Regions from separate parts of the Pseudomonas caspiana genome, predicted to be linked through region 3. Evidence: riboswitches for the same ligand, from Rfam matches in the RefSeq annotation. Region 3 holds a riboswitch; each other region holds the start of a gene.
The links. Region 3 has a riboswitch for cobalamin ahead of cobW (cobalamin biosynthesis protein CobW). Riboswitches for the same ligand answer to the same signal wherever they lie in the genome.
Positions count from the first base shown of each region.

Region 1: it holds a riboswitch for cobalamin, as region 3 does, so the genes downstream of both, ABRP31_RS18290 (ABC transporter substrate-binding protein) here and cobW (cobalamin biosynthesis protein CobW) in region 3, are expected to answer to the same signal.
Region 2: it holds a riboswitch for cobalamin, as region 3 does, so the genes downstream of both, cobO (cob(I)yrinic acid a,c-diamide adenosyltransferase) here and cobW (cobalamin biosynthesis protein CobW) in region 3, are expected to answer to the same signal.

Region 1 covers NZ_CP167995.1:3,990,992-4,000,725, forward strand. The annotation lists gene ABRP31_RS18255 (glycosyltransferase family 4 protein) at 1-818, shown strand, start outside; gene ABRP31_RS18260 (undecaprenyl-phosphate glucose phosphotransferase) at 832-2,244, shown strand; gene ABRP31_RS18265 (polysaccharide biosynthesis/export family protein) at 2,407-3,495, shown strand; gene ssuE (NADPH-dependent FMN reductase) at 3,736-4,317, shown strand; gene ABRP31_RS18275 (LysE family translocator) at 4,444-5,049, opposite strand; gene ABRP31_RS18280 (hypothetical protein) at 5,185-5,460, opposite strand; gene pcsA (phosphatidylcholine synthase) at 5,649-6,368, opposite strand; cobalamin riboswitch at 6,580-6,775, shown strand; gene ABRP31_RS18290 (ABC transporter substrate-binding protein) at 6,981-8,012, shown strand; gene ABRP31_RS18295 (iron chelate uptake ABC transporter family permease subunit) at 8,009-9,052, shown strand; gene ABRP31_RS18300 (ABC transporter ATP-binding protein) at 9,049-9,734, shown strand, end outside.
Region 2 covers NZ_CP167995.1:1,295,514-1,305,247, forward strand. The annotation lists gene ABRP31_RS05875 (sorbosone dehydrogenase family protein) at 231-1,574, opposite strand; cobalamin riboswitch at 1,677-1,895, shown strand; gene cobO (cob(I)yrinic acid a,c-diamide adenosyltransferase) at 1,993-2,604, shown strand; gene ABRP31_RS05885 (cobyrinate a,c-diamide synthase) at 2,615-3,910, shown strand; gene bluB (5,6-dimethylbenzimidazole synthase) at 3,907-4,557, shown strand; gene cbiB (adenosylcobinamide-phosphate synthase CbiB) at 4,554-5,462, shown strand; gene cobD (threonine-phosphate decarboxylase CobD) at 5,455-6,474, shown strand; gene ABRP31_RS05905 (cobyric acid synthase) at 6,471-7,943, shown strand; gene cobU (bifunctional adenosylcobinamide kinase/adenosylcobinamide-phosphate guanylyltransferase) at 8,064-8,585, shown strand; gene cobT (nicotinate-nucleotide--dimethylbenzimidazole phosphoribosyltransferase) at 8,582-9,634, shown strand; gene cobC (alpha-ribazole phosphatase family protein) at 9,631-9,734, shown strand, end outside.
Region 3 covers NZ_CP167995.1:3,271,589-3,281,322, forward strand. The annotation lists gene cobN (cobaltochelatase subunit CobN) at 1-3,735, opposite strand, end outside; gene cobW (cobalamin biosynthesis protein CobW) at 3,739-4,803, opposite strand; cobalamin riboswitch at 4,928-5,157, opposite strand; cobalamin riboswitch at 5,215-5,440, shown strand; gene ABRP31_RS15045 (CbtB-domain containing protein) at 5,537-5,722, shown strand; gene ABRP31_RS15050 (CbtA family protein) at 5,734-6,441, shown strand; gene ABRP31_RS15055 (cobalamin biosynthesis protein) at 6,604-7,020, shown strand; gene cobM (precorrin-4 C(11)-methyltransferase) at 7,058-7,819, shown strand; gene nfuA (Fe-S biogenesis protein NfuA) at 8,016-8,609, opposite strand; gene ABRP31_RS15070 (acyltransferase) at 8,680-9,705, opposite strand.

The DNA.
Region 1 (9,734 bases), 720 kb from region 3:
CCGGGCTCAAGAGCAAAGTCGCGCGGATGATTCTGCATTACATCCGCATGTGGGATCAGCGCACCTCGTCCGGCGTCGACGACTTCATTGCCAACTCACACTTCATCGGTGGGCGCATCGCAAAAGCTTACCGTCGCGAATCCACCGTCATCTATCCCCCGGTGGACACGGTCAACTTCACCCCGCAAGACAGCAAACAGGATTACTACTTCACCGCATCACGCATGGTGCCTTACAAACGCATGCCGATGATTATCGAAGCCTTTGCCGCGATGCCTGACAAACGCCTGATCGTGATCGGCGACGGCCCGGAAATGGCCAAGGCGAAATTGATCCATGCGCCCAATGTCACCTTGCTGGGTTTTCAACCGTTCGCGGTTTTACTCGAACACATGCGCAATGCCAAAGCCTTTGTATTTGCTGCCGAGGAAGATTTCGGTATCAGCCCTGTGGAGGCCCAGGCCTGCGGAACGCCGGTTATTGCCTTCGGCAAGGGTGGCGTGCTGGAGACCGTCTGCGGCCTGGATCATCCACAACCGACCGGAGTGTTCTATGAGCACCAGACAGTCTCAGCACTGGTGGCTGCCGTTGGCGAGTTCGAGGCCGCTCAAGCCCGGTTTACCGCCCAGGCCTGTCGTACCAACGCTGAACGGTTTGGCGCGCAACGCTTCGAGGACGAGATGAGAAACTTCGTCGAAAGTCGCCTCGCTGCAGCACGCCTGGCGCGTCAGCCAGCTCAATACAAAATGCCTCAGGCACTGCCCATTCTGGTCAGCAACGAACAGACCGCCCGGGTCATTCCGATCAAATCCGTCTGAGCGAGCATCGTCCATGCGTACTCCCGTTCGCGGCATTCTTCATGCGCATCAATCCTTGCTGTCAGTTGCCCACCGCCTGCTCGACCTGATGGTCATCGTGCTGGGCGGCTACTGGCAGATCCAGTTGGTCCCCGGTGCATCCAGCGCCGAAGCCTGGATTCAGATCCTGTTGGCAGTGCTGGTGTTTCACTGGCTCAGCGAATACCACCAGATGTACGGCTCATGGCGCGGCGAGCGAATCCTGCGTGAACTGGTCAAGGTATTCAATTACTGGGCGCTGACCTTCGTCGTGCTGTTGTCCGTTGATTACCTGCTGCTCAACCACGCCAACATGCCGGACAACGCCCAGATGACCTGGTTTGCATCGGTATTGGCGGTGCTCTGCGGCTATCGTCTGTTGATCCGCAGCGCGCTGCACGGCCTGCGTCGGCGAGGCTTCAATACTCGACGGGTCGCCATTGTCGGTACCGGACAGGTCGGCGTGCGACTTGCCCAGTCCATCTCCAGTGCACCCTGGATGGGCCTGCGGGTTCTGGGCTTTTACGACCTGCCAAAACCGCTAATGGAAAACCCTCACCCGGCTTCCGATATCGCAATACTCGGTGATCTTGAACAGTTGATCGACGACGCCAGGGAAGGCCGCATCGACAAGGTTTACATCACCCTGGCGCTGACTGCTCAGCCCCATGTTCAGGAGCTGGTCAAAGGACTCAGCGACACCACCGCCTCGGTGTACCTGATCCCGGATGTATTCATGTTCGAGCTGCTGCATGCGCGTAGCGAGAGCATCAATGGGCTGGCCAGCATCAGTATTTTCGACTCACCCATGGATGGCGCCTGGAGCCTGGTGAAACGTGTCGAGGACATTGTGTTGTCAAGCGTGATCCTGAGCATGATCGCCCTGCCCCTGCTACTGATTGCGGTCGCGATCAAGCTCACCTCTCCTGGGCCGGTCCTGTTCCGCCAGCGTCGTTATGGCTTGGACGGTCGACCGATCATGGTCTGGAAATTTCGCAGCATGAGCGTCCAGGAAAACGGTGAGGTGGTGAACCAGGCCACCCGCAACGACGCTCGCGTCACTCCGTTAGGTGCGTTCCTGCGGCGCACCTCGCTCGACGAACTGCCGCAGTTCTTCAATGTCCTGCGTGGCGATATGTCCATCGTCGGCCCGCGCCCTCATGCCGTGGCGCACAACGAGCAGTACCGCAAACAGGTCAGCGGCTACATGTTGCGTCACAAGGTCAAGCCGGGCATTACCGGCTGGGCGCAGATCAATGGCTGGCGTGGCGAAACGGACACTCTGGACAAGATGCAAAAGCGCGTCGAATACGACCTGGAATACATCGAACACTGGTCGCTGTGGCTGGACCTGAAAATCATTCTGCTGACCCTGTTCAAAGGCTTTCTGCACAAGAACGCCTTTTAAGCCATCCCCTTCAGAAACCCCTCTTCAACCATGAAACCCCAGGCCGACCGGCACTGGAGGAGGTGCGTGCAGGCATCAAAAAAGACCACGAAAGACTCGGTGTTGGTAAGGGAAGCAATGAAATCACTGTGGTGCCAACGCACCTTTAGGAAGGAACAATATATGAAGCTAACCCTAGCTGTTGTGCTGCTCTCCAGTCTGATTTTGCAAGGCTGTGCATTTGCACCCGGGCAGCACATGACCCCAGGAGACATTCAAGCAAAAGATCCGGACGGCCCGGATGTTCAACTGGTACAGATCACCCCACAAACCCTTAAACAGCAAAAGCAACAAGCGGCCGCCAGCGCTAAACCGCTGCCAGCCGAACTGCTCAATTACAAAACCCCTGAATATGTCGTCGGTCCCGGTGACACCTTGCTGGTAATTGTCTTTGAGCACCCTGAGTTGACCGCGCCAGGCTCACAGGACCAACTCGACGCCAACAGCAGGGAAGTATTGAGCGACGGCACGCTCTATTTCCCTTATGTGGGCAGAATCCAGGCCGGTGGCAAGACCGTTGGGCAAATCCGCGAACAACTGCGCATGGGCTTGTCGCCGCAATACACTGAGGTCAAGGTTGACGTCAAAGTACTGCGCTACAACAGCCAGCGCATCCTGCTTTCGGGTTCGTTCAAAAGTCCCGGTCCGCAGCCGATCACCAATATTCCATTGAGTCTGGTGCAGGCAATCAGCACCGCAGGCCTCGATCTGACTGACGCCAACCTCGCAGGGCTGACCCTGCGCCGCGATGGCAAGGACTATGTGATCGATGTCGACTCGCTGAACCGCAAGGATTCGCAACTGAGTAAGGTCTTCCTGAAAAATGGCGACTATCTGCACTTGAACAGTAACTCCAAGAACAAGATCTACGTGCTGGGCGAAGTCCAGCGGCCGCAGGTCATCTCCTTCGGGACCACCAGCGTGACACTGCTCGAAGCCTTGGGTAACTCCGGCGGCCTGAGCCCGGACAGCGCTGACGGTGACGCGGTGTATGTGATCCGCGGTGCCGAAAACCAGGCCAACGCCCGTTCAACGGTCTATCACCTCCTGGCAAAAAAACCGACTGCCTACCTGCTGGCCAAGGAGTTTGAACTCCAGGCCCAGGACGTCATATTTGTCGGCCCGGCGGACATCACCCGCTGGAGCCGCTTCGTCAGCCAACTGCTCGGCTCAGCCAACGTCATCCAGACAGGCGCTGCTTTCAGAAACTGACATCCGTCACAAAAACGTCCCCGCATCTGCCGATTGCGGGGATTTTTTTGCCTGCGATTTGGCAGCAAGTGTTGCCACAGCAACAGCGAATCAACAGTTGAGGGTGGCATTGAGCATCCCGCGATGTTGTCAGGACCGGGATTCACAGATATTTATTTTTAATTTCAATAACTTGAATAATTAATCCGCGCTGGCATGCATGCTGCTTTGACTTGCCTACGCTTTTTCAAGGAATTCAGCATGTTAGTAGTTTCACTGTCAGGTAGCCCCGCCCTTAAATCCCGCTCAGGCGTGGTACTGGAACACGCGGGCCGTTGGCTGCGCGCCAAAGGTGTAGACGTCACTACCCTGCGAATCCGCGATTTCAACGCTGAAGATCTGATCTTCGCCCACTTCGACAGCCCGCAAGTGCTGGACTTCATCGAAGCCGTCAAACAGGCCGACGGGTTGCTGATTGGTACGCCGGTGTACAAGGCCTCTTTTTCAGGTGCACTGAAAACCCTGCTGGACCTGCTTCCTGAGCGGTCTCTGCACGGCAAGGTGGTTTTGCCATTGGCCACCGGTGGCAGCATCGCACATATGTTGGCGGTGGATTACGCGCTTAAGCCGGTGTTATCGGCGCTTAAATGCCAGGAAGTCCTGCACGGAATTTTCGCGATCGACAGCCAGATCAGCTACGCCGATAACGAACAAGGCGGCGATCTGGACGACATTCTTCAGGAGCGTTTGCAGGAAGGCCTGGAGCATTTCTACCTGGGTCTGCAGCATCGCGTTCAAGCGCGGCAGAAACAGGCCGGAGGGCATTTGCGATTGGCGTTGTGAACGGGTAAACCTGTGGGAGCCGAGCTTGCTCGCGATAAGAGCGCTGCGGTTCAACGCCGAAATTGCAGCGCCTGTATCGCGAGCAAGCTCGGCCCCCACAATTGATTAGCGTAAGACTTCAGGCCATCACCCCTTCAACATCGGATACAGCGAAACCACCAACAGCACCGCCATCCCCCAGTTAAACACCCGCAGCCAGAACGGATCGCGCAGTGCGTTGCGCAGCAGACTACCGAAAGCCGTCCAGATACTGACCGTTGGCAGGTTGATCAGCGCAAACACCGCCGAGATGATCACCACATTGGTGAAGTACCCCTGCAGCGGCGTGTAAGTGCTGATCGCACCGACGGCCATTACCCAAGCCTTGGGGTTGACCCACTGAAACAGTGCGGCCTGGATAAATGTCTGCGGCTTGCCCTCCTGGCCCGTGGCGTCAGACGCCGGACCAGACGTGGCGATTTTCCACGCCAGATACAGCAAATAGGCCGCGCCGACATAGCGCAGGACGGTGTACAGCAGCGGATACGCCTGAAAGGCGGCACCCAAGCCCAGTCCCACTGCCAGCACCAGACTGAAAAACCCGCAACAAATACCCAACATGTGCGGCACCGTCCGGTTGAACCCGAAGTTCACACCCGAGGCCAGCAGCATCATATTGTTGGGTCCGGGCGTCACCGACGTGACGAATGCAAACAGGGCAAAGGCAAGCAGTAGATCGAGGGAAAGCGACATGGAGCGGTCCAGACTTCAAAGGGCAGGCCTTCACTCTATCGAACCGACAACCAAAAACACACGAACAGTCAGGTGAAGATTCAGCCGGCACAGTTCCGGGTAGATACCGTTTTATTCAGAACTGTATCTAGCGGATTAACCCTGACGATCCTGGCCGACCTCAGCGTTATCAGCGCTGATCTCGCCACGGCTGTCGAATTCGCGAACCGCTTGCATCTGCGGCTCAGCCAGCAGTTTGGCCTTGGCGATTTGATACTCATCAAAAGACAGCCCACGGCGATTCAGATCTTCCATCGCCAACTGGTGAGTTTCCTGAGCAGTGTAAGGGCGCAGCTCAACGGCGTGATGGGTGGAGCAACCGGAGACAACAGCAACGGTCAACAACAGGGCAAAAGCGTAAATGCGGTTCATGAGAGCCTCCGGATCGGGTTCATTTCGGGAATGAACAAAGGTTACGCCCGGGGCCGTTTACGCAGAAATCACTGCTCTTGATAGTCGGTATTGCTGGGAGGGAAATTGTCAGAAATGCAATCGCTGTCGTGCGGCAAACATTGGACCTGTAGGAGCGCACGAGCACCTACAGATCCTTCAAGCAGTACTCAAGCCCGCCACTTACCCCAATACTCCAGCGAAGTACGCCACAGGCAGATACCGATAAAGTACGCCGACATGGTGAACCACACGCCCATGACTACTGGACCGTTATGCGGATGGTTAATGATCAGCAACGCGCTGCTGATCAACCAGATGGTCGTCACCACAATATTGAGCGGCATGAAACGTCGTACCCGGAACGGATGGAGAAACTTCATCCGGGTCAACGTCAGCAATGCCAGGCCAATAATCGTCAGGAACGTCACCCAAGGCGACGGCTGAATGATGTACAGACACAGTGCCACCACGTTCCAGGCTGCGGGGAAGCCCTGGAAATAATTGTCCTTGCTCTTCATTTCCAGATTGCAGAAACAAAACAGCGACGAAACCAGAATGATCGCCGTGCTCAGCAACAACGTATAAGGCGGCAGCGGGATGTAGCTATAAATGAACAACGCCGGAATAAATACATAGGTCAGGTAATCAATCACCAGATCCAGAACCGAACCGTCAAAGCCCGGCAATACCGACTGCACGTTGAATTTGCGCGCCAGCGATCCATCAACGCCATCCACCGCCAGCGCCAGGCCCAGCCACAGCAGGCACGCCTTGGCCTGGTCATCGAACAGGGCAATGGTCGCCAGGAATGCAATGACCACGCCGGTGGCGGTAAAACCGTGGGCACCCCAGGCTTTCAGCCAGGCCACTCGTTGAGTCGATATCACAGGAAAATGTCTCCAAAAGGTGAAGCGGACCAGTGTAAGCCTGGTTGGATGCACTATCGACCGGCCATCGGTCGAGAAGGTTCACCACCGGGAGCGGTTAACACCCGTCCAGTTACGGCTTGCATCATGCGCCGAGCGAGCGAAACGCACGATAAAAAAATGAAGGGTGCTGGCCAAAACAGGAAAAATCACCACTCTTTTGAGCTTATCCATTACCATGCCGCCCGTCGGTTTCCAAACGGGATTAATAGGGAATCCGTGATGGCCCAAGGGTCGTCAACCGGAACTGCCCCCGCAACTGTAGGCGCTGAGCCCTGCTCCATAGATGCCACTGGATAAAACCGGGAAGGCCCGAGCATGGCGATGATGCGTCAGTCAGGAGACCTGCCGACATCAGGAAGCTACACCATCGCTGCGGGCGCAACCCCGTGAAGCGGTCACGTGCTTTCTGGCAATTGACCCACCGGCGGGGTGTCCGGGGAGTACATCCGTCAGCACGGCGGCGCAGCCGTGATTGATTGACCCTGCCGAGCCTTCGCCAGCAGCAGTCGTGATGTGTATCCAGCCAGAACACCATCGTACGGATAACCGTTCGAATGGAGATCGTTTTTCATGTCTTTGCCTCGTTTTGCTGTATTGCTCGCTGGCCTGGGTTTCTGCGCACTGACGCTGGCTGCCAGTCCGGCCCCTGCCCTTGCAACAAAGTACCCGCTGACCCTCGATAACTGCGGGGTACCGCTTACCTTCGCCAAGGCCCCCGGCAAAGCCGTGACCATTGGCCAGTCAGCGACTGAAATCCTCTATTCCCTTGGGCTGGCCGACAAAGTGGTCGGGACTTCACTGTGGTTCAACAACGTGCTGCCGCAGTTCAAGGACCTCAACGACAAAATCCCGCGTCTGGCCGATAACGATCCGAGCTTCGAAGCGGTGATCAACAAGCGCCCTGAACTGGTGGCGGTGCAATTCGAATGGATGGTTGGCCCGCAAGGCGTGGTCGGCACCCGGCAGCAGTTCAGCGAAATGAAAATCCCCACCTACCTCATGCCATCTGACTGCGAAGGCAAAGACAATCTGGTGGGGGCAGACGGCACGCGCCTGCGGCCCTTCTCCATCGACAGCCTGTACAAAACCGTCGATCAACTGGCGCAGATCTTCGACGTCCAGGCCCGTGGCAATGAGTTGAACGCAGACCTGCAAGCACGCCTTGCCAAGGCTCAGGCCAGCGTCAAAGACAAACACTTGAAGGACGCTTCGGCAGTGTTCTGGTTTTCCAGCGCAGACCTCAATGTCGACCCTTATGTAGCCGGACGCAAAGGCATCCCGGCGTTCATGATGGACACCCTGGGCATCCGCAATATCGTAGAGTCCGATGAAGAGTGGCCTACCGTGGGCTGGGAAACCATCGCCAAGGCCAACCCGACGATTCTGGTACTCGCACGGATGGACCGTCGCCGCTTCCCGGCCGATGACTTCCAGAAAAAACTGGAATTCCTCAAGACCGACCCGGTGACCAAAAACATGGATGCAGTGAAACACAACCGCATCGTGATCCTTGATGCTCAGGCCATGGAGGCGACGATTCGCACCTTCGATGGCATTGACGAACTGGCTGGCGCCATCGACAAGTTCGACCTGCACCCATGACAGCGCAGTTCGCCGGTCGCTTGTTACGCAAGATTTGCCTGCACGGGGCCTGGGTGCTGGCCGTGTTGCTGGTGGCGATTGTCGCGGGCATTGCGATTGGTGAAACGCCCATAAGCCTGTCACTGGTGTTTCAGGTGCTGGCCAACAAGCTCTGGGGCGCCGGTTTCATACTGGACCCTATTGATGAAGGCATCGTCTGGAATTACCGCCTGACTCGCGCACTGGTCGCGGCTGCCTGCGGTGCGGGTCTGGCCATTTCAGGCGTGGTCCTGCAATCGCTGTTGCGCAACCCGCTGGCCGATCCTTACCTGCTGGGCATTTCCGCCGGAGCTTCGACCGGTGCCGTGCTGGTGGCGATCATCGGCGTTGGCGCGGGTGCCATCTCGTTGTCAGCCGGAGCCTTTGCCGGGGCCATGGCCGCTTTCGTGTTGGTCGCTCTGCTCGCTCGCAGTACCGGCGCAGTCAGTGGCAGCGGGCAGATCATTCTCGCGGGCATCGCCGGTTCACAACTGTTCAACGCCCTGACCTCCTTTCTGATTACCAAGTCGGCAAATTCCGAACAAGCGCGCGGCATTATGTTCTGGCTGCTCGGCAACCTCAGCGGCGTGCGCTGGCAATCAGTCACGCTGGCGGTGCCGGTGGTTGTGATCGGTCTGGCGGTGTGCCTGTGGCATCGGCGCTCGCTGGATGCGTTTATGTTTGGCAGTGATTCTGCCGCTGCCCTGGGTATTCCGGTGCGCCGGGTTCAGGTGGTATTGATCGCCACCGTGGCGCTGGTCACGGCAGTGATGGTCTCGCTGGTGGGCTCTATCGGTTTTGTCGGTCTGGTTGTACCCCACGCGGCGCGCTTGCTGGTCGGCGTGCGTCACGGTCGGTTGATTCCCGTCAGCGCATTGGCCGGAGCCGTATTCCTGATTGCCGCTGACGTACTGTCTCGCACCGCGATCAAGGGCCAGGTCTTGCCAGTGGGGGTAATTACCGCACTGATCGGCGCACCGGTATTCGCCGTGATCCTGATCAAAGCCAAGGGGGGTCGATGAGCACTCTGAAACAGCCGGCGACCGATATCGACCGCAATGTGTTGTCGTGCTCTGGCCTGAACTGGTCGATCAAAGGCGTACCCATTGTCCGGGATGTCGCGCTGCAGCTACGACGCGGTGAAACCCTGGGTCTGATCGGCCCCAACGGTTCGGGCAAGTCCAGCCTGCTGAAGCTGCTTTCAGGCATTCGAACTCCGGCCAGTGGCGAGATTCACCTGAATGGGGCTGCCCTCGCCGACATGAAACGCCGTGATGTCGCGCAGATGATTGCGGTCGTCGAGCAGCAGGCTGAAACTTCTGATGCAATCACCGTCCTGGATGCCGTAGAGCTGGGACGCACACCGTGGCTTTCCGCCTTGGAGCCTTGGTCAGCCGCAGACGACAGGATCGTTCAGCAAGCATTGTCCGACGTGGACATGGCAGATAAACCCAAACGCGCCTGGCACAGTTTGTCGGGGGGCGAACGCCAGCGCGTGCACATCGCCCGTGCGCTGGCTCAGCGCCCGCAGATCCTGTTGCTCGATGAGCCCACCAACCACCTGGATATTCAGCATCAGCTAAGTATTCTGGGGCTGGTGAGATCGTTGTCGGTAACCACCCTGATCGCCTTGCACGATCTTAATCAAGCACTGGCTTGCGACCGGCTGGCAGTGATGGATAAAGGCGCGTTGATTGCCATTGG
Region 2 (9,734 bases), 2.0 Mb from region 3:
CGATTGTTATCGATTTCAATAACAAACTTTAGCAGCTCTTTCGGAGCTGGTGTCAGGAAAAATCAGCGAGTTTTGTAGGTGAGTGGTAGTGCGTGTAAGTCAGAGCGTCACAGTTGACCTTATCGTCGGAATGCCGCCCAGACCAAGCCCGGCTCCCACAGGGAAATGCGATTCATGTGGGAGCCGGGCTTGCCCGCGATTGGTTCAACTCAAATCCGGAGGCAGGCCCTTCAAGGCTTCACTCCAGCCTGCTGCGTCTTCGCTCCCGTCACCCGCCAGATTTTGTTACCCACATCATCGGCTACCAGCAAACCACCCTGATGGTCATTCACCACTCCGACCGGACGACCTTGGGCTTTTTCATCGGCATTGAGAAAACCGCTCAACAGGTCAATCGGCGTGCCCGCTGGTTTGCCATCTTTGAACGGCACGAACAGCACCTTGTAGCCGCTGTGCGGTTTGCGGTTCCAGGAACCGTGCTGGCCAATGAACATCCCTTCGTTGAATGGCGCGGGTAAGGTTTTGCCGTCGGCGAACACCAGGCCGAGTGAAGCCGTGTGCGGGCCCACTGCGAAGTCAGGCGCGATTGCCTTGGCAACAAGGTCCGGATTTTGTGGTTTCACGCGCTCGTCCACATGCTGCCCGTAATAGCTGTACGGCCAGCCGTAGAAAGCGCCGTCCTGAACCGAGGTCACGTAATCAGGTACCAGGTCGCTGCCGATTTCGTCACGTTCGTTGACTGCCGTCCACAACTTGCCGGTGGTTGGTTCCCAGTCCATGCCATTTGGGTTGCGCAGGCCTGAGGCGAAGATGCGATGGGTTTTGCTCACCGGGTCGACTTCCCAGATTGCCGCCCGACCTTCTTCGGCTTTCATGCCGTTTTCTGCGACGTTACTGTTCGAGCCAACGGTGACGTACAGCTTGCTGCCGTCTTTGCTGGCGATGACGTTTTTGGTCCAGTGGTGATTCAGCGTACCGCCTGGCAAATCGACAACCTTGGTCGGCTGCGCGCTGATCGACGTTTCGCCATCCTTATAAGGAAAGCTGATCAGGCGGTCGGTGTCGGCGACATAGAGCGTATTGCCGACCAATGTCATGCCGAACGGTGAGTTGAGGTTTTCCAGAAATGCCGTGCGGGTTTCTGCGACGCCGTCGTGATCCTTGTCTCGCAGGAGGGTAATACGGTTGGGGCTAGGCACGCCGGCCCCGGCGCGGCCCATGACTTTTTTCATGACCCAGCCACGAACGCCTTGATCGTCATCGGGCTTGGGCGGCGAATTGGTTTCGGCGACCAATACATCGCCGTTGGGCAGCACGTACAGCCAGCGCGGGTGATCAAGGTTTTCAGCGAAGGCGGCGACCTGGGTGCCCGCTGCCGCGACAGGCTTGCCACCCTGCGGCCAACCGACGGCCGGTGCGATGTTGACGGTCGGGATCAGGGTCTTGTTGGGCTCTGGTAGCTTCGGAGCCGGGCCTGTGCCGTCGGTGACTTGCAAGGTCGAGGACTCGCCACAGCCCGCGAGGCCAGCGGCAAGCACGAGCAAGACGGCGTAGTGCGGTTTGAGCGTGAACATGGTGGATCTCCGTTACGGGCAGTGGTGCATTAAGGGGTAGAGGCCCTCACTCTGTTGAGGTTCAACCCCTGTGTTGATTGACGCTCCCGGGTCAACGCTCTAACCTGCGCGCTTGTTTCAGGTGCTCAACGTCTGCGGACTGATTGAGTGAAACAGGGAAGCCGGTGCGTTCGCTTTTTTTCGAGCTATTCCGGCGCTGCCCCCGCAACGGTAAATGAGTGAAAACTGCGCAATCTGCCACTGTGCTCCGGCATGGGAAGGCGCGCAGCCGGGTTCGCCCGCTCATGAGCCCGGAGACCGGCCTGATCCATTCAACAGCATCACGGCGGGCGATGCTCTGCGCATGACCTGTGGTCGTGCTGTCAGTCTTTGCTTTGCCTTCCGTCTGCTTTCGCGTGCCCTCAAGCGGAGAGCTGAGATGAACGAATCCCCTGAACGTGACGAACGCCATCTGGCGCGCATGCTGCGCAAGAAAGCCGTCATGGATGAGCGTATTGCCAGCGCCCCTAACGAATGCGGTTTGCTGTTGGTGTTGACCGGCAACGGCAAAGGCAAAAGCAGCTCCGCCTTCGGCATGCTCGCCCGTGCGATGGGCCACGGTATGCAATGTGGCGTCGTGCAATTCATCAAGGGCAGTAACAGCACCGGCGAAGAATTCTTCTTTCGGCGTTTCCCCGAGCAGGTTCGTTACCACGTGATGGGCGAGGGCTACACCTGGGAAACCCAGGACCGCCAGCGCGATATCGCCGCAGCCGAAGCCGCCTGGGAAGTGTCCCTGGAAATGCTTCGTGATCCGGCCATTGGTCTGGTGGTGCTGGACGAACTGAACATCGCCCTCAAGCACGGTTATCTGGATATCGAGCGAGTGCTCAGTGACTTGCAGGCGCGTCCGCCGATGCAGCACGTGATCGTCACTGGTCGCGGCGCCAAGCCGGAAATGATCGACATGGCTGACACGGTTTCCGAAATTACTGTGGTCAAGCACGCCTTCCAGGCAGGCATTCGCGCCCAGAAAGGCATAGAGCTGTGAGCATACTTTCATGAGCGAGCCGCGCCACTGTCCGGCAGTTCTAATCGCCGCGCCCGCTTCGGGCCAGGGCAAAACCACCGTCACCGCTGCACTGGCTCGCCTGCATCGCAATCAGGGCCGCAAGGTTCGGGTGTTCAAGTGTGGGCCGGACTTTCTCGACCCCATGATTCTTGAGCGGGCCAGCGGTGCGCCGGTCTATCAGCTCGACCTGTGGATGGTGGGCGCTGATGAAAGCCGTCGCCTGTTGTGGCAGGCTGCGGGCGAGGCCGATCTGATTCTGATCGAAGGCGTGATGGGCCTGTTCGACGGCACGCCGTCCAGCGCTGACCTGGCTCGTCATTTTGGTGTGCCCGTATTGGGCGTGATCGATGGCACAGCCATGGCCCAGACATTTGGTGCGTTGGCCCTGGGGTTGGCGCGCTACCAGCCGGACCTGCCGTTCGCTGGTGTACTGGCCAACCGCGTCGGCACCGTGCGGCATGCGCAATTGCTTGAAGGCAGCCTGACCGAAGGTCTGCGCTGGTATGGCGCGCTGTCTCGTGAAACCGGAATCGAACTGCCAAGCCGTCATCTCGGATTGGTACAGGCCAGCGAACTGAATGACCTGGACCTGCGCCTCGACGCAGCCGCAAATGCCTTGGCCAGCACCTGCGAAGTGGCCTTGCCGCCCGCCGTGACCTTCGCCGCCCCGGACATTATTCCGGCCGAACCACTGCTTGAAGGTGTACGCATCGCCATCGCTCATGACGAAGCCTTCGCCTTCACCTATGGCGCGAGTCTGGATTTGCTGCGGGCGATGGGCGCAGAGCTGGTGTTCTTCTCGCCGATCCGCGACAGCGTTTTACCTGAAGCGGACAGTCTCTATTTGCCGGGTGGTTACCCAGAGTTGCATCACGTCGCGTTGAGCCAGAACACGTCAATGCTGGCCGCCATCCGCGAACACCACCAGGCAGGCAAACCGTTGCTGGCTGAATGCGGCGGCATGTTGTATCTGCTTGATGCCTTGACCGATGTCGACGGGCTGCGGGTTGAGCTGGTTGGCTTGCTGAAGGGCGAGGCCGTGATGCAGAAACGTCTGGCAGCCCTGGCGCTACAAAACGTCGCATTGCCCGAAGGCGAGCTACGCGGCCACACTTATCACCATTCGCTGACCAGCACCGAGTTGCAGCCCATCGCCCGTGGTTTAAGCCCCAATGGTGGGCGCGGCGCGGAGGCGGTCTATCGCGACGGGCGCATGACGGCGTCCTATGTGCATTTCTATTTCCCTTCCAATCCCCAGGCGGTTGCGGCGCTTTTCAAACCATGAGTGATCACGCGTACAGCGCCGAAGAACGTGCTGCGGTCTATCGCGCCATTGCCGAGCGACGGGACATGCGGCATTTCAGCGGTGGCAGCGTCGCGCCCGAGTTGCTGACACGTCTGCTCGAAGCGGCGCATCAGGCACCCAGCGTGGGCTTGATGCAGCCCTGGCGGTTTATTCGCATCACCGACCGGACGTTGCGTACGAACATTCAGGCGCAGGTTGAGGCGGAGCGGATTCGTACCGCCGAGGCCTTGGGCGAACGCGCCGATGACTTCATGAAGCTTAAAGTCGAAGGCATCAACGATTGCGCAGAAGTCCTCGTTGCCGCGCTGATGGATGATCGCGAAAAACACATTTTCGGCCGTCGCACACTGCCGGAAATGGACCTGGCGTCGTTGTCCTGCGCCATTCAGAACATGTGGCTGGCAGCGCGTGCCGAAGGGCTGGGTATGGGCTGGGTTTCTCTGTTTGAACCACAAGCTTTGGCTGACTTGCTGGGCATGCCCGAGGGTGCGAAACCTTTGGCGATTCTGTGTCTGGGGCCGGTGACCGAGTTTTATCCGGTGCCGATGCTGGTCATGGAAGGCTGGGGCAAAGAGCGCCCGCTGAACGAAATGCTGTTTGAAAACCAATGGGGAGCGGATCAATGAGTGTGGCGCTGTTGAGTGTTGCCGGGGTGGCGCTGGATGCGTTGCTGGGCGAGCCGAAGCGTGCTCATCCATTGGTCGCCTTTGGTCGTTACGCTGACCGGATAGAGAAGCGTTTCAATTCGGGCGGTCGCGGCTGGCGTAGCCATGGCGTCACGGCGTGGTTTATCGCGGTTATCCCGTTGACCCTGTTGGCGACTGCGTTGAGTTGGCTGCCTTACATTGGCTGGCTGGTGGAAATCCTTGCGCTGTATTGCGCACTGGGTTTACGCAGTCTGGGCGAGCACGTTGAGCCGGTGGCTCAGGCGTTACGCTCGGACGACCTTGAAGAGGCGCGCCGTCGGGTCGGCTATCTGGTCAGTCGCCAGACCTCGGAACTGGACGCCACCGAAGTCGCCCGCGCCGCCACTGAGTCGGTACTGGAGAACGGCAGTGATGCGGTGTTTGCTGCGTTGTTCTGGTTTGCGGTTGCCGGGGCGCCGGGCGTGGTCTTGTACCGATTGAGCAATACGCTGGACGCCATGTGGGGTTATCGCAATGAGCGTTTCGAGCGTTTTGGCTGGGCGGCGGCAAAGATTGACGACGTGCTCAACTACATTCCTGCAAGGCTGGTGGCGCTGACCTACGCGTTGCTAGGCAAAACCCGTCTGGCTCTGCGCTGCTGGCGCACTCAAGGCCCGACCTGGGACAGCCCAAACGCCGGGCCGGTGATGGCCGCTGGCGCGGGTGCTCTGGGTGTCGAACTGGGCGGTGCCGCGATTTATCACGGCGAACTGCATCAGCGTCCGCAGTTGGGTGAAGGTGTGCCCGCTGACGCTAATTCCATTGATCGCGGCTGGCAATTGGTGCAGCGCGGTGTGTGGTTATGGTTGTTAGTGTTGTGCATTGGAGCCGAATTTTATGCTTGAACATGGCGGTCGCCTGCGCAGGGCAGCCAGGCAATACGGCATCGATGAAGCTGACTGGCTGGACCTGTCCACGGGCATTGCACCGTGGGCGTTCCCGATTCCAGCGATCCCGGCAGCCGCCTGGCATCGTTTGCCTGAAGCCGATGACGGTCTGGAGCAAGCCGCCTGTGTTTATTACGGCGCAGCGCGAGCGTTACCGGTCGCCGGTTCCCAGGCAGCGATTCAGGCCCTGCCGCGTTTGCGCAGTGCCGGTAAGGTCGGCGTGTTGTCGCCTTGCTATGCCGAGCACGCTCATGCCTGGCGCAGCGCGGGCTTTTTAGTGCGCGAAGTGCTTGAGCATGAAGTGGATTACTTCCTCGACAGCCTCGACGTACTGGTAGTGGTTAACCCGAACAATCCAACCGGCTTGATGCTCACCCCGGAACGCTTGTTGAAGTGGCAAGCACGGCTGGCAGAGCGGGGTGGCTGGCTGGTGGTCGATGAAGCCTTTATGGACAACACGCCGGACTTGAGCCTTGCGGCCCACACCGGCTTGGCCGGTCTGATCGTGCTGCGCTCGTTTGGCAAGTTCTTCGGGCTTGCCGGTGTGAGGTTGGGATTTGTACTGGCTGAGCCGGGTTTGCTCAAATCCCTGGCTCAGGAAATCGGCCCCTGGAGCGTCAGCGGTCCCACGCGAATTATCGGCGAAGCCTGCCTTAAGGATGTTCAGGGGCACCTCGCGCAACGTAGCCGCACTGATCAGGCCAGTGAGCGGCTTGTACAGGTCCTTACGCGCCACGGGCTTCAGCCAAGCGGTGGCAGCGCGCTGTTTCAACGGGTCATCACCCCGCATGCGGAGGTGCTGCATGAGTTCTGCGCCCGGCGCGGCATTCTGTTGCGCTTGTTCGTCAGCGATAACCCGCTCGATGGCAGTCTGCGCTTCGGTCTGCCGGACACTGAAGCCCACTGGCAGCGTCTGGAGAAGGCGCTGATCGAGTTCAACCAAAGCCTGCCCAGCCAGGAGCAGCCATGACTACGTTGATGGTGCAGGGCACCACGTCCGACGCGGGCAAAAGTACGCTGGTAACGGCGCTGTGTCGCTGGCTGACGCGTCAGGGCGTTGCCGTGGTGCCGTTCAAACCGCAGAACATGGCGCTCAACAGCGCGGTGACGGCGGACGGTGGCGAAATCGGCCGTGCCCAGGCGGTGCAGGCCCAGGCTTGCGGACTGCAGCCGCATACCGACATGAATCCGGTCTTGCTCAAGCCCAACAGCGATACCGGCGCGCAGGTGATTATTCATGGCCGTGCGGTGACCACCATGAATGCGGTGGCTTATCACGGCTACAAAGAGATCGCCATGAAGGCGGTTTTGGAATCCCACGAGCGGCTGGGGCAGACCTATCCGGTGATCATGGTTGAAGGGGCTGGCTCGCCTGCCGAGATCAATCTGCGCGCCAACGACATCGCCAACATGGGCTTCGCCGAAGCGGTGGATTGCCCCGTGCTGCTAATTGCCGATATCAACCGTGGCGGTGTGTTCGCTCATTTGGTCGGCACGCTGGAATTGCTTTCTCCCAGTGAGCAGGCGCGGGTCAAAGGCTTCATCATCAACCGTTTTCGTGGCGATATCGCCTTGCTGCAACCGGGCCTCGACTGGCTTGAAGCGCGGACCGGCAAACCGGTGGTCGGCGTGCTGCCTTACGTGATGGACCTGCATCTGGAGGCCGAAGACGGTCTCGATCAGCGCCAGACCGACAAAGTCGAGCAAGTGCTCAACGTGGTGGTGCCGATTCTGCCGCGCATCAGTAACCACACCGATTTCGATCCGCTGCGCCTGCATCCGCAGGTCAATCTGCAATTTATCGGGCCGGGACAGGCCATTCCTTCGGCTGACCTGATCATCCTGCCCGGCTCGAAAAGTGTGCGCAGCGACATGGCTTATCTGCGCGCCAATGGCTGGGATAGCGCCATCGCCCGGCACCTGCGTTATGGCGGCAAGCTACTGGGGATCTGTGGCGGTTTACAGATGCTCGGTGAGCAGTTGCATGATCCGCTGGGCCTGGAGGGCGCGCCCGGTTCCAGCGCCGGTCTTGGTTTATTGGCGATGAGCACGGTGCTCGAAGAAGAGAAGCAGTTGCGCAACGTGAAAGGGCGTCTGCTTCTGGAAGGCGTGCAGGTCAGCGGCTATGAAATCCATGCTGGCGTGACCACGGGCGCAGCGCTGGAAAACCCGGCTGTGCTATTGGACGACGACCGCTGCGACGGAGCACAAAGCGCCGACGGGCAGATCTTTGGCACCTATCTGCACGGCCTGTTCGAAACCCCGGAGGCCTGCAGTGCCTTACTGCGCTGGGCCGGTTTGCAGGACGTGCAGCAAGTGGATTACCACGCGTTGCGCGAGCGGGACATCGAGCGGCTGGCGGATCTGGTGGAGAACCATCTGAATGGCAAGTTGCTGCGTGAGTTGTGTGGGGTAAATGCCAAAGCACTTGACCTGTAGGAGCGCACGAGCAGCGCGAGGCCGCGATAGCAGGGCATCAGACAAACTGCCATCGCTGCCTCGCGCTGCTCGTGAGCGCCTGCAGGGGAACATATTTCAATTTGATAGAAAGGCGCTCACATGCAGCAACTAATCCTCGGTGGCGCACGCTCCGGCAAGAGCAAGCTTGCTGAAAGCCTCGCCGCTGGCTCAGGGCTGGAAGTGATTTACATCGCCACCAGTCAGCCTGTAGATGGCGAGCTGAATCAACGTGTCGCCATGCACCGCGAGCGTCGGCCTGACACCTGGGGACTGATCGAAGAACCTATCGAGCTGGCGCGGGTTCTGCGGGACAACGCCAGCGTCGAACGCTGCTTGCTGGTGGACTGCCTGACCCTGTGGCTGACCAATTTGCTGATGCTTGAAAACACTGAGCGTCTTGTGCAAGAGCGCCAGGCGCTGCTCGACTGCGTGGCGCAACTGCCGGGCGAAATCATTTTTGTCAGCAACGAAACCGGGCTGGGCGTGGTGCCCCTCGGTGAGCTGACCCGTCGTTATGTCGATGAGGCGGGCCTGTTGCACCAGGCTCTGGCCGAGCTTTGCCAGCGTGTGGTGCTGACCGTCGCCGGTTTGCCTCTGACATTGAAAGGATCTGCATTATGAGTAACTCGTGGTGGCTTGAGCCCGCGCAAGCGATCAACGTTCCGGTCCGGGAAGAAGCCCTGGCGCGGCAGCAACAATTGACCAAACCCGCCGGTTCCCTTGGGCAACTGGAGCGCGTTGCGGTGCAATTGGCCGGTCTGCAAGGTCGAGTGAAACCCAAAGTCGACGCGGTGTGGATCGCCATTTTTGCGGGCGACCACGGTGTCGTAGCGGAAGGCGTTTCAGCTTACCCGCAGGAAGTGACCGGGCAGATGTTGCACAACTTCGTGACCGGCGGGGCGGCTATCAGCGTTTTGGCTCAGCAGCTGTCGGCGCAACTGGACGTGGTGGACCTGGGCACTGTCAGCCCATTGGATTTGCCGGGAGTACGCCATCTGCGCATCGGTGCCGGTACCGCGAACTTCGCCAAAGCCCCGGCCATGACTCAAGAGCAAGGCCTGCTGGCATTGCAGGCCGGGCGCGACAGCGTACTGCGGGCCAAAGCGGTTGGCACTGAACTGTTTATCGGTGGCGAGATGGGCATCGGCAACACCGCTGCCGCCAGTGCCGTGGCCTGTTCGCTGCTTGAGTGCGCGGCGCAGTTGCTGGTTGGGCCGGGTACCGGTTTGAATGCGGCGGGCATCAGCCACAAGACAGACGTTATCGAGCGCGCGTTGAAGCTGCACGCCGAGCAGGCTGGCGATCCCCTGCAAAGTCTGTTCTGCCTGGGCGGCTTTGAAATTGCGGCGCTGGTCGGTGCGTATCTGGCCTGTGCTCAAGAAGGTATTGCAGTCTTGGTCGACGGTTTCATTTGCAGCGTCGCGGCACTGGTCGCCGTGCGTCTGAACCCTGCGTGCCGTGACTGGCTGTTGTTCGGTCACCGCGGCGCTGAGCCGGGCCATCGTCATCTGCTGGAGACCTTGCAGGCCGATCCTCTGCTGGATCTGGGCTTGCGTCTCGGTGAGGGCAGCGGCGCAGCATTGGCGGTGCCGCTGGTGCGTCTGGCCTGTCAGTTGCACAACGGTATGGCGACTTTCGCTGAAGCCGCGGTGGCAGATCGTCCCGCATGATCCTGCATCTTGAAATGTTGCGTCACGGTGAGACCGAACTGGGCGGCGGCATGCGTGGCAGCCTGGACGACGCCTTGACCGAAAACGGCTGGGCGCAGAT
Region 3 (9,734 bases):
GCTTTCCAGCGCGTCACGATAATTTCCTGGCTCTTGCCATAGCCCACGCTGCTGGGCTTCAAGCATGCGTTCGGTCATATCACGCAAGGCATCAGGGTTGTGCTGCTGAATGAATTCCCGGGTCGACGGATCCAGCAGATAGGCATCGGCCAAAAGCGCATATTGATGGTCGTCAATCAATTCGGTGGTGGCATCGAACGCAAACAGGAAGTCCACAGTGGCGGCCATCTCGAATGCGCCTTTATAACCATGGCGTTTGACGCCGTCGATCCATTTCGGATTCGCCGCTCGAGAGCGAATGACCCGGTTCAGCTCTTCCTTCAGCGTACGAATCTTCGGCAAGTCTGGCTGACTATGGTCGCCATGGTAGCTGGCGGTCTTCTGGCCACTGAGGCTTTCAGCGGCCGCGAGCATGCCACCCTGGAACTGGTAATAGTCGTTCGAATCGAGCAGGTCGTGCTCGCGGTTGTCCTGGTTCTGGACCACCGCCTGAACCTGCGACAAGCGTTTGGCAAAGCGCTCACGCGCGGGCGTGCCTTCATCGGCCGCGCCATAGGCGTAACCGCCCCAGTTCAGATAAACCTCGGCCAGATCATCCCGGCTCTGCCATAAACGACCGTCGATAGCGCCCTGCACGCCCGCACCATAAGCACCGGGCTTGGCGCCGAAGATACGCCAGCCTGCCTGACGCGCAGCCTCGTCATCAGCAACGCCGTTTTTCAACAGCGCGGCACGCTCTTCGCGAACTTTGGCGGCCAACGGGTTCATGTCGTCTGGCTCGTCCAGAGCAGCGACAGCCTGTACCGCAGCGTCGAACAGGCGGATCAGGTTGGCGAAGGCGTCGCGGAAGAAACCCGAGACCCGTAGCGTCACGTCAACACGCGGTCGATCCAGCAAGCTCAACGGCAGAATCTCGAAGTCATCGACACGCTGACTGCCAGTCGCCCAGACCGGCCGCACCCCCATCAGCGCCATCGCCTGAGCGATATCGTCGCCGCCCGTGCGCATGGTTGCGGTGCCCCAAACCGACAACCCAAGTTGACGTAAATGATCACCATTGTCTTGTAAGTGCCTCTCCAGCAACAAGTTTGCTGACTGGAAGCCAATACGCCATGCGGTGGTGGTGGGCAGATTTCGCACATCGACCGAAAAGAAGTTACGCCCGGTAGGCAGCACGTCTATACGCCCGCGACTCGGCGCACCGCTGGGGCCTGCGGGTACGAAGCGCCCGCTTAGCGCATCCAGCAAACCCTGAATCTCTGCCGGACCACATGCGTCGAGTCGCGGAGCCACAACTTCTTTTAAACTATCAACAATATCCAGTAGATCTTTGTTTTCAAAAGGAATATTAAAATCTAAATCGTCGATTACTTGTTCAATCATCCACGCAGCGTACAGTTCCAGACGCTCGCGGGTATCACCCGCCGTTCGCCATGGATCTGCGCTGATGGCGAGAAGCGCTGGCGGCCTGGCTGCCAGCCAGGGCTCGGCAAGCTCACAGTCCAGCGGGTCGAAACCCAGCTCAAAGGCTTTACTCAAGGCCCGCAACAGACTCGACTGCGCGCCACGGCCATCGCCTCGGGGAATACGCAACAACGCCAGCAAAGTATCGATGCGCAGGCGGCCGGTGGGTGACTCACCGAAGATATGCAGACCGTCGCGAATCTGGGATTCCTTCAGATCACACAGATAGGTGTCCAGCCGTGGCAGCCAGATCGCGGCGTCTTCATCCTGTAACGAATTACCCAGCGCCAATTCCCGATCAATATGGGTTTCGCGGACCAGCTTGAGGATGTCGCGTTGCAGTTCCAGAGCACGACGAGGATCAAGCAACTGTGCTTCGTAATACTCGTCCGCGAGCAGCTCAAGATTGCGCAACGGCCCGTAGGTTTCGGCTCGGGTCAGCGGCGGCATCAGGTGATCGATAATCACCGCCTGCGTGCGGCGTTTTGCCTGAGCGCCCTCGCCCGGATCGTTGACGATGAACGGGTAAATGTTTGGCATCGCGCCGAGAATCGCATCCGGCCAGCAGGTTTCCGACAGCCCGACGCCCTTGCCCGGCAGCCATTCAAGATTGCCGTGCTTGCCCACATGCACCACCGCATGTGCGCCGTAGGCTTTACGTAACCAGAAATAGAACGCCAGATAACCATGGGGCGGGACCAGATCAGGGTCGTGATAGACCGCACTGGCGTCCACCTGATAACCCCGCGCGGGCTGAATACCAACAAAGGTCAGGCCAAATCTGATCCCGGCAATCATCATCCGCCCACTGCGGAACATCGGGTCTTTATCCGGCGCGCCCCAGCGGGCAATCACCGCTTCACGGTTGGCCAGAGGCAATTGCTCAAACGCTGCGGTGTACTCATCGAGCGCCATGCTTTGGTGACAGGGACGCAGATCAATGCTGTCCAGATCATTGGTAACGCCGCCGAGCAGTTGGTGAATCAAATCAGTGCCGGTTTCCGGTAACCCGGCAACCGGATAGCCCTCGCCCTGCATGGCACGCAGGATATTAAGTGCGGCCGCTGGCGTATCGAGGCCGACACCATTGCCGATTCGCCCGTCGCGGGTGGGGTAATTGGCCAGAATCAGTGCAACGCGCTTGTCGGCGTTCGGCAAACGCCCAAGCAATACCCAGCGACGCGCCAGCTCAGCAACAAAGTCCATGCGCTCCGGCTGCGGGCGATAGCAGACCACATCCGACTGACTACGCTCGCTGCGCCAGGCCAGATCCTTGAAGCTGATCGGCCGACTGATAATCCGCCCGTCCAGCTCTGGCAAAGCAATGTGCATGGCCAGATCGCGAGCACCCAGGCCTTGCTCGCTTGCGCGCCAGCCGGGTTCGTTATCCTGGGCACAAATCGCCTGAATCACTGGCACATTGCGCCTGAATGGTCGCAGGTGCGGGGTTTCCGGGCTGGACTGAGCAAAACCTGTGGTATTCAGGATCAGCTCAGCGCCCACATCGTCCAGCCAATCCTCGACCACCGTCATGCAACCCGCCTCTTTGAGGCTGGCCACGGCGATAGGCAACGGGTTCAAGCCTTGCGCCTGCAAACGAGCGCAGAACACGTCGATGAACGCGGTATTGGCGGCCTGCAAGTGCGAGCGGTAGAACAGCAGCGCGACGACGGGCTGATCCGCCACCCAGTCAGCGAACCATATTTCAGGATCGGTGCTGACGCCTTGGGGATGATAAACCGCAGTACGCGGCAAGGCTTTTGGCTCGGACCACGGATAATCCCGATCCAGCATACGAGTAGCAAGACAACGGTAGAAATCCAATGCGTTGTGCATGCCACCCTGACGCAGAAATTGCCATAGCCGGTGGCAATCCTCGGCGGGCGCAGTGCTGCGTTCAGTCAGTTCGGGATCATGACGATCACAGCCCGGCACCATGATCACTTGCACGCCCCGTGCTGCCAGTTCCATAAGACGCTCGACGCCGTAGCGCCAGTAGCCGATCCCGCCGTGCAGGGAAATCACAATCACTTTGGCGTGGCGCAGCACCTCATCGACATAGAGATCGACCGAAGCGTGGTTTTGAACCTGCATCGGGTTAGCCAGACGCAAGCTCGGGTAATCGTCCGGCAGTTGCTGAGCCGCTTCGGCGAGCAGTGCCAAGCTTGAATCACCGCTGCAGAGAATCACCAGCTCGGCGGGGGTTTGCCCCAAGTCGGCAATACTGTCGTCCGGTACAAAACCACCGGGCTGGGTTCTCAGCAGATGCATGAATCAACCCGCTAGCGCAGCGCGCAGCTGGGATTCAAGCGCAGCAGCGTCGAGTTTCTGGCCAATCAATACCAAATGAGTGGCGCGCTCTTCGTCAGCCCCCCAGGCGCGGTCGAAGTGCTTGTCGAAACGCGTACCCACGCCCTGAATCAGCAAGCGCATCGGCTTGCCCGGTATGGCGGCGAAACCCTTGACCCGCAGAATGCCGTGCTGCACGACCAGTTGGGTCAGTGCATCGAGCAACAGACTGTCGTCAGCTTCGGGCAGTTTGATTGAAATGGAATCGAACGCGTCGTGATCGTGATCATCGTGGTCATCGCCTTCGTGATGATCATGATGGGTCTTGCGTCCATCGATATGCTGCTCGGATTCAGCACCCAGGCCCAGCAAGACATTGATAGGCAGACGACCGCTGCTGGCTTCGATGACCTTGACCGCTGGCGGCAGCTCTTCGGAGACTTCGGCACGCACGGCGGCCAGACCGGCAGCGTCGATCATGTCGGACTTGTTGAGGATTACCAGATCAGCGCTGGCCAGTTGATCAGCAAACAACTCATGCAGTGGCGATTCATGATCCAGGTTCGGATCCAGCTTGCGCTGTGCGTCGACCTGATCAGGGAAAGCAGCAAACGTACCTGCGAGAACTGCGGGGCTGTCGACGACAGTGATGACCGCATCAACGGTGCAGGCATTACGAATTTCTGGCCACTGGAAGGCTTGTACCAGTGGTTTTGGCAGCGCCAGGCCGGAGGTTTCGATGAGGATGTGGTCCAGATCGCCACGCCGTGCCACCAGTTCACGCATGACCGGGAAGAACTCTTCCTGAACGGTGCAGCACAGGCAGCCGTTGGCCAGTTCGTAAACACGGCCAACCGCCTCTTCTTCGGTGCAACCGATGGTGCATTGCTTGAGGATTTCGCCGTCAATGCCCAGCTCGCCGAACTCATTGACGATCACGGCGATGCGCCGACCTTCCGCGTTATCCAGCATGTGGCGCAGCAAGGTGGTTTTGCCCGAACCGAGGAAGCCGGTAACGATAGTGACGGGAAGTTTGGCCAGTGTTTTCATCGGATGCCCTTTGGCAATACGGCGGGCAAGCAGGACGAAAACCCTGTGTGGCCACAAATGTGTAGCCACAGAGATACGATTCGCCACCGGATCACCCCGCCCGGTTGTAGTGAGAATTCGTCGGGCACAAGGCCCGAATCGAGGCAGGTCTCCTGGCTTGCGGCGCACCCGGAGCATCTCCGGGGCAGTCATTGCGCCTTCCCGCACAGACAGAGGCTGCGCAGTGGCTTTGCAGAGACTGTGCGATAAATCAGCACCGCTTACAGTTGCGGGGGCAGCCGCGGCATCGACCGCGTTCCCGTCTTAGCTCCATGCCATTGGATCAGCTGGAGAACCTCGAACCTGCAAGGCTACGCAGTGACTGCGGGCAGGTCAATCGACTGATTGACGTTCCATGCAGGCGCATGCTCTCCTACACGCCTTGTTACGGGTGCCCCTCACGGGGTGAAACGGGAAACCGGTGCGTTCAGGCCTTTGGTCTGTGCAAGTCCGGCGCTGCCCCCGCAACGGTAAGTGAGCGAAGAATCAGATCCACTGTGCCGATCACGGCATGGGAAGGCGATTCTTGCAGGTTGAACGCCATCGAGCGCTCGGCCCCTCACAAGCCCGGAGACCGGCCCGACATGAAACAAATAACGAACCCGCGGTGGGCGGGCGCAGTTGCACTCCCCTGACTTTCGTCAGCGGGATATTGCTGCGCATGCCTGCTTGCCGACATCCAGAGGGAAGCGCCATGTCGATCAGTACAGCCAGCCATTCCGCCAGCACTGCAACCACCCGAAGCCAACGCCTGACCGCCGCCATCAGCGCAGCGATTCTTGGTGCCTGCCTGGTGTACTTCGCGGGCTTCTCCCACATCGAAGCGGTACACAATGCCGCTCACGATACCCGGCACAGCGCCGCCTTTCCTTGCCATTGAGACCTGACGCCATGTTCAAGCGAATCGCTCAAACGGCCGGGTTTACTGGCCTGCTTGCCGCCCTGCTGTTGACCCTGCTGCAAAGTTTCTGGATTACGCCGTTGATCCTGCAGGCTGAAACCTATGAAAACGCACCTGCCGAACAGGTCCATCATCACGCTCACGACGAGGCCGCACCGGCGGGTCACGTGCATGACGACGAAGCCTGGTCGCCGGAAGACGGCTGGCAGCGCATCGTCTCGACCACGGGTGGCAATCTGGTGGTCGCGGTCGGCTTCGCACTGATGCTGGCGGCGCTGTACACCTTGCGAGCGCCGGGCAAAACCTCCCAAGGCCTGTTCTGGGGGCTGGCCGGTTTTGCCGTGTTTACCCTGGCGCCAACGCTGGGCCTGCCACCTGAGCTGCCGGGCACCGCTGCTGCGGACCTCAATCAGCGACAAATCTGGTGGATCGGCACGGCAGCCTCGACGGCTGTTGCTCTCGCGCTGATCGTCTTTGCCCAGAACTGGCTGTTGAAAGCCTTGGGCGTGGCGATTCTGGTAGTGCCTCACCTCATTGGCGCTCCGCAGCCTGAAACCCATGAAAGCCTGGCACCAGAAGCGCTGGAGTCGCAATTCGTGATGGCTTCGCTGCTGACCAACGCGGTGTTCTGGATCGCCATGGGGCTGATCAGCACGTGGCTGTTCCGTCGCAACAATCCTGATCTCGACCCAGCCTGATCTTGAGCAAATTTGACATAAGCTGGCTCGCAGCAAACATTGGATCTGTAGGAGCTCACGAGCACCGCGAGGCAGCGATGGCGTCCCGCCGGATACACCCTCGTCGCTGCCTCGCAGCGCTCGTGAGCTCCTACAGAAAAACATTTCAATTCAGTGAGTTATATGTTGTTTGATAACAAGCGGCCGATCCTGGTGGCAGGCTTGGGTTGCCAACGTGGTTGCTCCGCAGCGGCGCTGCTGGAGCTTATTGAGCGCAGCCTTGAAAGTCATGATCTGCGCCGTGAAGACATCAGCGCCCTCGCCTCTATCGACCTGAAAAGCCAGGAGCCAGGCCTGCTGGAATTAGCGACTGAGCTTGATTTGCCGTTGAGTTTCTTCAGCCCGGAACAATTGACCGCCTACGAGTCGCAGCTCAGTCATCGCTCAGAGATCGCCTTTGAACACACCGGTTGCTATGGCATCGCAGAAAGCGCCGCGCTGGCTTCGGCAAGCCAGTCAGGCGCTGCCGAGCTGCTGATAACTCGCAAGAAATCCTTGCACGCCACTTTTGCTTTGGCCATTGCTCGGCCAATTAGCTGATAATCGCTATTTTTGTCCCTTCACATCTGGAGTCTTCATGACGGTCTTTTTCATCGGCGCAGGCCCCGGCGATCCTGAGCTGATCACAGTCAAAGGCCAGCGGCTGATCCGCAGTTGCCCGGTGATCATCTATGCAGGCTCGCTAGTGCCTGCCGCCGTTCTGGAAGGTCACCAGGCGGTTCAGGTGAGCAACAGTGCCGAGTTGCACCTGGAACAGATCATCGCCTTGATGAAATCCGCTCATGAACAAGGTCAGGATGTGGCCCGTGTGCACTCCGGAGACCCAAGCCTGTATGGCGCGATTGGCGAGCAAATTCGCCACTTGCGTGAATTGAATATTCCGTTCGAGATCATCCCGGGCGTTACGGCGACTGCAGCCTGTGCTGCGTTGCTGGAGACTGAACTGACCCTGCCGGATATTTCTCAGACGGTCGTTCTGACCCGTTACGCGGACAAGACGTCGATGCCCGAAGGCGAAGCGCTGGCCGATCTTGCCCGTCACAAGGCAACCATGGCGATTCATCTTGGGGTCAATAACCTATCAAAGATCGTCGCCGAACTGACACCCCACTACGGAGCAGATTGCCCGATCGCCGTGGTGCATCGCGCCAGTTGGCCGGATCAGGATTGGGTCGTCGGCACTCTGGCGGATATCGAAGCCAGGGTTGAAGAGAAAGGTTTTCGCCGCACGGCGCTGATTCTGGTGGGGCGTGTGCTGTCCAGCGATGCATTCAGCGAGTCATCGCTGTACCGCGCCGGGCATGCGCATTTGTTCAGGAAGTATGAGGGCACGCGTTAAGCACAATTTACTGTGGGAGCCGGGCTCGCCCGCGATGAGGGTGACGCGATCTAAAAGTTAACCAACCTCATCGCGGGCAAGCCCAGCTCCCACAAAGGATTAGCATTGCAACTTATAACCGCGGCATGCTCAGGTATCCCGATCACACAAAAAACCCCGAACACGTCGGGGCTTTTGATACTGCGCAGCAAACAGCTTAGTAGTAAGCGTTTTCTTTCTGCGTGTGGTCAGTCACGTCACGCACGCCGTGCAGTTCTGGAATGCGCTCAAGCAAGGTGCGCTCGATGCCTTCCTTCAGCGTCACGTCAGCCTGACCGCAACCCTGACAACCGCCGCCAAATTGCAGAACAGCGATGTGCTGTTCCTGCTCTTCAACCACGTCAATCAACGTGACCTGACCGCCGTGGCTGGCCAGCCCTGGGTTGATCTCGGTTTGCAGGTAATAGTTGATGCGCTCGTTGATCGGGCTATCAGCATTGACCATTGGCACTTTAGCGTTGGGTGCCTTGATCGTCAGCTGGCCGCCCATGCGGTCGGTGGCGTAATCAACAACGGCATCATCCAGAAAGTTTTCGCTGAAGCCGTCAATCCAGGCCGTGAAGCTCTTCAGGCCAATGGCCTTGTCTTCCGGTTTTTCTTCGCCCGGCTTGCAGTAGGCAATGCAGGTTTCAGCGTACTGGGTGCCAGGTTGGGTAATAAACACGCGGATGCCGATGCCCGGGGTGTTCTGCTTTTCCAGCAGATCGGCCAGGTAATCGTGGGCAGCATCGGTAATTGTAATAGCGGTCATGAAAATTCCTCGCAGACGTGCGGGCAGTTTACGCCAATCCCCAGCTTCGTACAAAGTCCTAGTGTTTTTGTCAGGAAAGCGCTTGAGAAGCATTTCTGGCGCGTCTTTCGTCCAGCCAGCCCTTCATGCGCCGGTACAGGCCCTTCTCCAGCCATTCATAACTGATCCATGCACCCAGCGCGATGACCGGTACGCAGATAGCGAAAACCAGATAGGGATTGAGGTCGTAGTGTTGCGAGGCGAGCCAGCCGCCGTACAGCACCAGAACATGGAGCAGATAGACCGAGTAGGAACAGTCACCCAGCACCTTGAGAATCTTGTTACCCCTGAATACCGGTTCCATGGCGATGCACGACAGCACAATCAATGCACTTGGCAGGCCCCAGTTAAGCAACCGCTGCTGATCAGCACCCAAGTGATAAATGACCACCAGTCCTGTGGCGATACCCAGCAACGGTAGCCAGAACCCTTCTTTGATCCAGCCCTTGCGATAAATGATGCCGATGCCAATGCCCAGCAAGAACTCATAAATGATGTCGTTGCCGTAGAAACGGCTGATCAGACCGGAACGCGCCAGCACCTCACACACCGCAAACAGCGCTGCAGCCACAATCAAGGGTCGATGACGCTGCTTGAACAGGAAAACCGTGGAGAACAATAGATAGAAGAACATCTCGTAATTAAGCGTCCAGCCTACGTTCAGCGTGGGGTACAGGCCGTAACCACCGGGATTCTCGGCCGGAATGAAAAACAGCGACAGCATGAACGTCTGCCAGTTGATCACCTGGTGTGGCAGCAGCGGCGCTGCAAACACCAGTAGCAAGCCCATGGCTGCAGTGTAGAACCAGTACGCAGGAACAATCCGGATAATGCGATTGAGCATAAAGCGGCTGGCAGGCATTTCACTGTTCTGAGTAGAAAGGAAGATCACCAGGCCACTGATGACGAAAAAGATATCAACCCCCACTGCCCCCTTCGTCACGAAGAAGTCGCCAACCGGGCCGCTGGCGTGGAAATTGAAAAAAATCTGCATGAAGTGATGACACACAACGACCCACGCGGCGAGTGCCCGCAGGGCTTGAACCGAAATCAACATCACAAACCTCATTGCCTCTTTAAACAACA